Regions from separate parts of the Pseudomonas sp. Lz4W genome, predicted to be linked through region 3. Evidence: riboswitches for the same ligand, from Rfam matches in the RefSeq annotation. Region 3 holds a riboswitch; each other region holds the start of a gene.
What was found. A riboswitch is a leader RNA that binds a small molecule or an ion and turns the genes downstream of it on or off. The one in region 3 is predicted to bind cobalamin.
Positions count from the first base shown of each region.

Region 1: it holds a riboswitch for cobalamin, as region 3 does, so the genes downstream of both, B195_RS10950 (CbtB domain-containing protein) here and cobO (cob(I)yrinic acid a,c-diamide adenosyltransferase) in region 3, are expected to answer to the same signal.
Region 2: it holds a riboswitch for cobalamin, as region 3 does, so the genes downstream of both, cobW (cobalamin biosynthesis protein CobW) here and cobO (cob(I)yrinic acid a,c-diamide adenosyltransferase) in region 3, are expected to answer to the same signal.

Region 1 covers NZ_CP017432.1:2,348,742-2,352,014, forward strand. Annotated here, with positions in the region: gene B195_RS10940 (cobalamin biosynthesis protein) at 48-461, opposite strand; gene B195_RS10945 (CbtA family protein) at 458-1,159, opposite strand; gene B195_RS10950 (CbtB domain-containing protein) at 1,171-1,359, opposite strand; cobalamin riboswitch at 1,455-1,670, opposite strand; gene B195_RS10955 (response regulator) at 1,731-2,093, opposite strand; gene B195_RS10960 (response regulator) at 2,351-3,273, shown strand, end outside.
Region 2 covers NZ_CP017432.1:2,460,663-2,463,935, reverse strand. Annotated here, with positions in the region: gene cobN (cobaltochelatase subunit CobN) at 1-642, opposite strand, end outside; gene cobW (cobalamin biosynthesis protein CobW) at 646-1,716, opposite strand; cobalamin riboswitch at 1,809-2,007, opposite strand; gene B195_RS11375 (glycosyltransferase) at 2,192-3,273, shown strand, end outside.
Region 3 covers NZ_CP017432.1:1,217,469-1,220,741, forward strand. Annotated here, with positions in the region: gene B195_RS05850 (sorbosone dehydrogenase family protein) at 1-1,246, opposite strand, end outside; cobalamin riboswitch at 1,356-1,599, shown strand; gene cobO (cob(I)yrinic acid a,c-diamide adenosyltransferase) at 1,679-2,290, shown strand; gene B195_RS05860 (cobyrinate a,c-diamide synthase) at 2,301-3,273, shown strand, end outside.

The DNA of each region.
Region 1 (3,273 bases), 1.1 Mb from region 3:
CTGTTCGTGAACAACGCTCATAGTGAAGCAGGGGATTATCGCGGGTTTTACCCGGCACAGGCCAATGCAAAGGTGGCCGCAGACGAGTTCTGGCGGGTAATCAGCAGTCTGGCCGGCGCGCCACCCAGCTGTTCGGCCAGGGCCAGTGCAGCACTTTCGGCCACGCCAAAGCAGCCGGTGAGGGCAAACGCCCGGGCTGACCGCTGACTCAATTGGGGCGCAAACGGGGCCAGTTGCTGCGCGCTTAGAACCTCATACGCAAGATTCAACTGCGCCGCCAACCGGATGAGTCCCGCCTCATCACGCTTGAGATCAATACTGGCCAGGGCGTGAACCGCCTGCAGAGCGATTCCCGCCTGGCTCAGGGATTGTTCAATCAGGGCCAGCAGGTCATCGACACTGCAACCCTGACGGCAGCCCAGGCCAATCACCAGGATTGGCGCGGTGCCCGCAGCAATCATGCCGAGTACTGAGCTTCAGGCTTGCGGCGGAACAACCAGGCGCTGATCACGCCCAATGCCAGCCAGAAGGCGAAGTTGGTCAGTTGCGAAGCGATCTTGAACTGCGCTTCCAGCTCTTGCGGAGCCAGGCTGGAATGCACCAGGGGCTGGGGCGCACCAAAAATATGCGGTACCAGCACAATCGCAACCCCCAGCACTTTCAGGGCCCAGTGCTTGCCAAACACTAACAGCGCGATGGCCACTGCAGTGGATGCGGCAGTGGTGACCCACCAGAGCTGGCGTTGCAGCAAATCGGCGGCGGCAGTGCCCGGCAACTCGGGCGGCAGGCCAAGGGTTGGCGCCAGGCAGAACACCGCATAGCCGGCCAGCCCCCACAGCAGGCCCTGGGAGGTGCGGGTCGGTGCGCGCAGGGTATACAGGCCCGCCAGCATCAGGGCAAAACCGACCGCCACCACAAGATTACCGCCGGTGGTCGATAGTACCCGCTGCCAACCGTCTTCAGGCTCCCAGGCTTCGTCGTCGTGGCTATGGCCGGCCATGCTGCCTGCGTCGTGCTCGTGCACTTCACTGGCGGCGGGTTTTTCGTAGGTTTCCGCCTGCAGAATCAGAGGGGCGACCCAAAAGCTTTGCAGCAGGGTGAGCAGCAAAGCGCCCAGCAAGCCGGTGAAGCCTGCGGTCTGAGCTATACGCTTAATCATGGCAGGCAACCTCAATGGCACGGAAAGGCTGAACTATGACGGGTGTCATGGGCTGCATTGTGTACGGCTGCAATATGCGAGAAACCGGCGAAGTAGACGAGCAAAGCCCCCAGCACCGCAGCGCCGACGGCAGCAACGATACGTTGGCTTCGTGTGGCGCTGGTGGCAGCGGAGTGAGTACGGCTGGTGCTGATGGACATGGCGCTTCCCTCTGGTCAGACAGCGGGCACAAGAGCGCAAGAAAACCCCGCGAACGAAGCTCGCAGGGTTTAACAGCGCCCGCCCACCGCGGGTTTGTTATTGGTAATGACCAGGCCGGTCTCCGGGCTTGCGAGGGGCTCACGTGGTGTGGGCCTGCAAACATCTCCTTCCCATGCAGGGTGCACAGTGGTTGTGATGTTTCTCTCGCTTACCGTTGCGGGGGCAGCACCGGACTGGTCGGACAATTAACGCCTGACGCACCGGTTTCCCGTTTCACCCTGTGAAGGGCACCTGATACAAGATGTGTAGGAGAGCACAGCTACGCGGGAGCCGTCAAATCAGCTGCCCATGCAATGGTGCAGAGTCAACTTCAGACGGCGAGGATGCTTTTGACCTTGTTGCGCAGTTGGTCGATGGAAAAGGGTTTGCCGATCACAAACATGCCGGCTGGTACATCGATGTTCTCGGCATAGCCGCTGGCAAACAGCACAGGTAACTGTGGTCGCAGCTCGCGGGCTTTATTGGCAAGGGTCTTGCCATCCATCCCCGGCATCCCCACATCGCTCATCAGCAAATCGATCCTGTTGCCCCGGTCTTCGAGCAGTTCCATGGCGCTCTCGCCATCCTCGGCTTCGAGCACGTTGAATTTCAACTCTTCCAGTACGTCAACGATCAACATACGAACAATGGCGTCGTCTTCGACCACCAGAATGGTAGAGGGTGTTGCAGACATAATGGTTATCCCGAATGAAATTGAGCGCGGGTGGGGGCAAACCTGAATTTGCTTGCTCTATCAGTAAGCTGGAACCCCAACCTAGTTCCGCCGTTGTACAAAAAAAATGCCTGTACAAGTTTTGTTAGGATAGCTGTTGCAAGCAGCTAAATCCTTTTTCACTGTAGGAATTGGCTACCACTTCATAAGAAAAATAGAATTTTTACTCGAGAATCCGTCAAACTCTCAATTTTGACCACCGTACACGGGACTGAAATATGAATGCACCAGCTTCGGTAGATGAGCAGAGCTTTCGCAAGCTCCTGAGCCGCAACGTCGGTTTGCCCTTGGGTGTGGGTGTGCTCAGCGCCGTGTTGTTTGTAGCCATGATCAGCTACCTGCTGTCGGTCATTCAGTGGGTCGAACACACCGACCGGGTGATTAACAACGCCAACGAGGCGGTGAAGCTGTCAGTGGATCTTGAAACCGGCATGCGCGGCTTCCTGATTACCGGTGATGAGCATTTTCTTGACCCCTATGAAGTGGCAAAGCCGCAAATCATGGCCCAACTCAAGGGGCTGAAAGAGCTGGTCGGCGACAACCCGCAGCAAATTGATCGCCTCAAGCGTCTCGAAGCCCTGCAATCCGACTGGAGTAACTACGCCCAGTCGATGATCGATATGCGCCGCCAGAGCGGCGACTACAGGGCGGCAGTGCAGGCCGGACGTGGCAAGCGCCTGAGCGATGAAATCCGCAAGGAATTCGAAGACTTCGTTGCCATGGAGCAGCAACTGCGAGTTGCCCGCAATGAAGATGTGAGTAAAACCACCCTCGTCAGTATTGGCCTTTACCTGGTGTTTGTACTCGGCTTGAGTGGTTTTCTGGCCTACAGAGGTCGTCGCGATTTACTCGATCTTTCAAAGAGTTACAGCGACAACCTCGAGCTACAAATTAAGACTGCGCAGCGCCTGGAACAGCAGGCCTGGTTGCGTAACGGTCAAACCGAACTGGCGGAGCAGGTATTGGGCCGGCTGACCCTGAATATGCTGGGGCGCAACATTCTGCAATTCTGCGCCCAGTACCTCGGCACAGTGGTTGCCGCCGTGTATGTACGCGAAGACCACGGCGGCCTCAAACGGGTGGCCAGTTATGGTTTTTCCCGAGAGGAAGAAGCCCGGGATCAGTTGATACACAATGACGA
Region 2 (3,273 bases), 1.2 Mb from region 3:
GGCCGCCTGCAAATGCGAGCGATAGAACAGCAGCGCCGCCACCGGATACCCGGGTTGCCAGTCAGCCTGCCAGTGACTGAGTTGCGGGCTGGAATGCACCGGATGATAAATCGCGGTACGGGGCAAGGTTTGCGGCTCGTCCCACCCATAGTCGCGGCCCAGCCACTGGGTGGCCAGGCAACGATAGAGTTGCAAGGCATTGTGCAACCCGCCCTGGCGCAGGAAATGCCACAGACGCTCACCCTCGCCAGCCGCCACCGTGCTCAGTGCGCTGAGCTCCGGGTCGGGACGGTCATCGCCCGGCACCAGAATCAGGGTGACGCCACGTTCGGCCAGCTGCATCAAGCGCTCGATGCCGTAGCGCCAGTAACCTATGCCGCCGTGCAATGACAGCAGGATCACTTTGGCGTGTTGCAGCACCTGATCGAAATACAGGTCGACCGAGCCGTGGTTCTGTACCTGCATCGGGTTTGCCAGACGCAGGCCAGGATAATTTTCAGGCAACTGCTGCGCGGCTTGCGCCAGCAGTGCCAGGCTTGAATCACCGCTGCACAGGATCACCAGCTCGGCGGGGGTCTGTCCGAGGTCGGCAATGTTGTCGTCCGATACAAAGCCACCAGGCTGGGTCCTGAGCAAATGCATGGTTTAAGCGCTCAACGCTGTGCGCAGGGTGGACTCGAGCAGTGCCGCGTCCAGATCCTGACCGATCAGCACGAGCCGGGTGCTGCGTGCTTCATCGCGGCCCCAGGCACGGTCGAAGTGCTTGTCAAAGCGGGTACCCACGCCCTGGATCAACAAGCGCATCGGCTTGCCCGGGATGGCGGCAAAGCCTTTGACCCGCAGAATGCCGTGCTGGACCACCAGTTGCGTCAGGGCTTGCATCAATACGCTTTCTTCGCCTTCAGGCAGCTCGATGGAAATCGAATCGAAGGCATCGTGGTCATGATCGTCGTGGTCATCATCACCGTCGTGGTGGTGATCGTGGTGGCTGTGGCGGTCATCGATATGATCCTCGGAGCCGGCACCCAGCCCCAACAGCACATCCAGAGGCAAGCGGCCGCTGCTGGCCTCGATCACCTTCACCGCAGGTGGCAGCTCTTCGGCGACTTCGGCGCGCACCCGGGCCAGATCTTCAGGGCTGATCAGGTCGGCTTTATTGAGGATCACCAGATCGGCGCTGGCCAGCTGATCAGCAAACAGCTCGTGCAGAGGCGACTCGTGGTCCAGATTCGGGTCGAGTTTGCGCTGGGCGTCGACCTGATCCGGGAACGCGGCAAAAGTGCCGGCAGCCACAGCCGGGCTGTCGACGACGGTAATAACCGCGTCAACCGTGCAGGCGCTGCGGATTTCCGGCCACTGGAAGGCTTGCACCAGAGGTTTGGGCAGGGCCAGGCCCGAGGTTTCGATCAGGATATGGTCGATATCGCCGCGACGGGCCACCAGTTCGCGCATCACCGGGAAGAACTCTTCCTGCACGGTGCAGCACAGGCAACCATTGGCCAGTTCATAAACGCGGCCGTTGGCTTCTTCTTCGGTGCAGCCGATGGTGCACTGCTTGAGGATTTCACCGTCGATACCCAGCTCACCGAACTCATTGACGATCACCGCAATACGGCGGCCCTGGGCGTTATCCAGCATGTGCCGCAGCAGTGTGGTTTTGCCCGAACCGAGAAAGCCGGTAACGATAGTGACAGGGATTTTGGCCAGTGTTTTCATCGGATGCCCTTTGGCAAGCGGCGGGCATACGGGACGACGACCGCAGGCTGTGCGCGGTCAGTCTTCGCCACCGGATCACCCCGCCCGGTTGAAGTAAGAATCTGTGACGAGGCAGGTCTCCTGGCTTACGGCGGGGTATCAGCCGGGGCTGACACCGACCTTGCGCCTTCCCGCTTGTTCAGCAGTGGCATTGCAAGGTCATCGACCGTTTACAGTTGCGGGGGCAGCCGCGGCATACCGCGTTCCCTTCTTAGCTTCGCGTGGCGAAGAACCTCGAACGTGCAAGGCTACGCAGTGCTTTGTAACAGGTCAATGTCATCCTGTGGCGGCTGGCTTGCCAGCGATGGATTCAACCCGGCTTGCAGGACCGATCATGGCGACCTCATCGCTGGCAAGCCAGCTCCCACACATGATCAATGCAGTGTTGTGTTCTAATTGCCGCCTTTTTTCAGCCTCAGGCTTCAAGGAACCGCCCATGTCGTCCCCTCGCCCAACCCACGTCCTGATCATTGGCTACGTGTGGCCCGAGCCTCGCTCTTCTGCGGCGGGCGGGCACATGATGCAAATCATCGACAGTTTCTTGCAGCACGGCTGGCAGATCACCTTCAGTAGCCCGGCCGGGGTTGGCGAGCACAAGGCCGACTTGGCAGCGCTGGGCATCGATGAAGTGGGGATCGAGCTCAATAACAGCAGCTTCGACACCTTTATCAGTGAACTGGCCCCGGATATCGTCCTGTTCGACCGTTTCATGATGGAGGAGCAGTTCGGCTGGCGCGTTGAGAAGCACTGCCCGAATGCCTTGCGTGTCCTGGAAACCTCCGACTTGCAAAGCCTGCGCGACGCCCGTCACCTGCAACTCAAGGCGCGGCTCAAGCACAACCCGGAGCAGGATGACTTCAGCAGCCTGTTCGCCCCGGGGCAACGCACCACCTTTGAACACATGGCCGATGCCGACCTTGCGCAACGGGAAATCGCCGCGATCTACCGCAGCGACCTGAACCTGATGATTTCCGAATATGAAATCGATCTTCTGGTGGAGCAATTTCAGGTACCCGAGGCACTGTTGCACTGGTGTCCGCTGATGGTTGACAGCGTCCCTGAGCAATTCGTGCCTTACGAGCAGCGCCAGCATTTCTTGAGCATCGGCAACTTCCGCCATGGGCCGAACTGGGACGCCGTGTTATGGATGAAAACCCATATCTGGCCGCTGATCCGCCAGCAACTGCCCGACGCCCAACTGCATGTCTACGGTGCCTACACGCCGCCCAAAGCCACGGCCCTGCATAACCCGGCCCAGGGTTTTCATGTACTCAACTGGGCCGAGGATGCCCTGGCCGTGATGAGCAACGCACGGATCTGCCTGGCCCCTTTACGCTTTGGCGCTGGCATCAAAGGCAAAATCGCCGACGCCATGCTTTGCGGCACCCCTAATGTCACGACCCCGGTGGGTGCGGAAGGCATGCACGGTGACATGCCGTGGGCCGGAGCCGTAGAACAGAGTGCCAGCGCCATTGCGCAGGCGGCCGTCGAGCTGTACCGCAACCCCCAGGCGTGGCA
Region 3 (3,273 bases):
GTTTATCAATCACTACCCCTACCGGGCGGCCCATGGCTTTCTCATCGGCATTGAGAAAACCGGTCAGCACGTCCACCGGCATGCCGGCAGGTTTGCCTTCAGTGAACGGCACGAAAATCACTTTATAGCCACTGTGGGGTTTGCGGTTCCAGGAGCCGTGCTGGCCAATAAATGCGCCCTCGGTAAAGTTGGGCAGCTTGCTGTTTGTCGCAAAACTGAGCCCCAGGGATGCCGTATGCGGGCCCACGGCATAGTCCGGCGCGATGGCTTTGGCTACTAGCTCCGGGTTTTGTGGATTAACCCGTGTATCCACGTGTTGCCCGTAGTAGCTGAAAGGCCAGCCATAGAAGCCGCCATCCTGTACCGAGGTGATGTAGTCAGGCACCAGATCGCTGCCGATTTCGTCGCGTTCGTTAACCGCAGTCCAGAGTTTTCCTGATTTTGGCTCCCAGTCCATGCCGTTGGGGTTGCGCAGGCCCGAAGCGAAAATACGGTGGCTGCCAGTAGCCGGGTCCACTTCCCAGATCGCGGCGCGGCCTTGCTCTTTGTCCAGGCCGTTTTCGCCCACGTTGCTGTTGGAACCCACGCTGACATAGAGTTTTTTGCCATCCGGGCTGGCGATGACGTTTTTGGTCCAGTGGTGGTTCAACGGGCCGCCGGGCAGGTCGACGACCTTGGTCGGCGGGGCGCTGATGGATTGCTCGCCGGCCTGATAGGGGAAGCGCAGCAGTTTGTCGGCGTCTGCGACATACAGATCATTGCCCACCAGGGTCATGCCGAACGGGGAGTTGAGCTTGTCGATAAAAACCGTGCGGGTTTCTGCCACGCCGTCATGGTTGCTGTCGCGCAGCAGCGTGATCCTGTTGGCGCTGGGGACTGCGGCCCCGGCCCGGCCCATGACTTTCTCCATCACCCAGCCGCGGATGCCCTTGCTGTCATCCGGCTTGGGCGGTGCATTGGTTTCTGCCACCAGTACATCACCATTGGGTAGCACGTAGAGCCAGCGGGGGTGGTCGAGGCCTTCGGCGAAGGCTGCCACTTTCAGTCCCTGGGCGGCAGTCGGCGTAGTGCCCTCGGGCCAGCCTATGGCCGGTGCGATGTTGACTGTCGGAATCAGCGTCTTGTTCGGTTCCGGCAGCTTGGGTGAAGGGCCGGTGCCATCCACCACTTGCAGGGTCGAACTCTCGCCACAGGCGGCCAACCCTGCTGCAAGTACGATGACAATGGCGTGCTGGCGCTTGAGCATGAAGATCTCCATCAGTTCTTGGGCTTGTCAGTCATAGAGGAGCGTAGCTGCTCAAAGGTTCAAGTCGTTGCTGCCGGCTTTAATTGACGCTCCACCCCCAACCCTCTAACCTTCGCGGCTTGTTTCAGGTGCTCTGTGGCCAAAGGTCGACAGGGTGAAACAGGGAAGCCGGTGAGGGCGTGTTTGATCCACACAACCGCTTTGATCCCGGCGCTGCCCCCGCAACGGTAAATGAGTAAAGGCTGCGCTCGATGTCACTGTGTTTTTGCACGGGAAGACGCGTGGTCAGGGTTGCTCCGTCTGGAGTATCCCGCTTGTGAGCCCGGAGACCGGCCTGATCCATCCAACACCTCGCGGCGGGCGATGGTGTGCTTTTTGTTGCAATGTCCCCCGCCTCCCGTTTGCATGATTGAGCCCCAACGGAGAGCTGCCATGAACGAATCCCCCGAACGCGACGAACGTCACCAGGCGCGCATGCTGCGCAAAAAAGCCGTAATGGATGAGCGCATTGCCAGCGCCCCTAACGAGTGCGGGCTGCTGCTGGTACTGACCGGCAACGGTAAAGGCAAAAGCAGTTCGGCCTTTGGCATGCTGGCACGGGCCATGGGCCACGGCATGCAGTGCGGTGTGGTGCAATTCATCAAGGGTCGCAACAGCACCGGCGAAGAGATTTTCTTCCGCCGTTTCCCGGAACAGGTGCGTTACCACGTGATGGGTGAAGGCTTTACCTGGGAAACCCAGGATCGCCAGCGTGATATCGCCGCGGCCGAGGCTGCGTGGGAAGTATCCCGCGAGATGCTGCGCGACCCCTCCATCGGTCTGGTGGTGCTGGATGAACTGAATATTGCGCTCAAGCACGGCTATCTCGACCTCGAGCAAGTGTTGAGCGACCTGCAAGCCCGTCCGCCGATGCAGCATGTATTGGTCACCGGACGCGGCGCTAAACCTGAACTGATAGACCTGGCCGATACCGTGACCGAAATGGGTGTGATCAAACATGCCTTCCAGTCCGGGATCAAAGCCCAGAAAGGCATCGAATTGTGAGTGTTCAAGCATGAGAGAGTCGCGTCATTGCCCGGCGGTATTGATCGCCGCACCGGCCTCGGGCCAGGGCAAGACCACCGTCACCGCCGCCCTGGCCCGATTGCATCGCAATCAAGGGCGCAAGGTGCGGGTATTCAAGTGTGGCCCGGATTTTCTCGATCCCATGATCCTCGAGCGCGCCAGCGGGGCGCCGGTGTATCAGGTGGATTTGTGGATGGTGGGCGCCGATGAAAGCCGCCGCCTGTTGTGGGAAGCCGCAGGTGAAGCGGACCTGATTCTGATTGAAGGGGTGATGGGCTTGTTCGACGGCACGCCGTCCAGCGCTGATCTGGCGCGTCATTTTGGCGTGCCGGTGTTGGGCGTGATTGATGGCACTGCCATGGCCCAGACCTTTGGTGCGCTGGCGTTGGGCCTGGCGCGGTATCAGCCGGACTTGCCGTTTGCCGGGGTGCTGGCCAACCGCGTCGGTACCGTGCGCCATGCGCAGTTGCTGGAGGGAAGCCTGACTGAAGGTCTGCGCTGGTATGGCGCGCTGTCCCGTGAAACCGCAATCGAACTGCCAAGCCGTCACCTGGGCCTGGTCCAGGCCAGCGAGTTGAATGATCTGGATGCACGCCTTGATGCGGCAGCCGCAGCCCTGGCCAGCACCTGTGAGGTAGCGCTGCCACCGGCGGTGGAGTTCGCTGCACCGCAGTTGGTACCTGCCGAGCCATTATTGGCCGGAGTGCGTATTGCCGTGGCCCGGGATGAAGCCTTCGCCTTCACCTATGGCGCGAGCCTGGCGCTGTTGCGGGACATGGGCGCCGAATTGCTGTTCTTCTCGCCGATTCACGATGCCCGCTTGCCCGAGGCTGACAGTCTGTATTTGCCGGGCGGTTATCCTGAACTGCATCACCTTGAGCTGTCGCGTAATACGCCGATGCTGCAGGCCATTCGCGCGCACCATGCTGCGGGCAAACCCTTGCTTGCGGAATGCGGTGGCA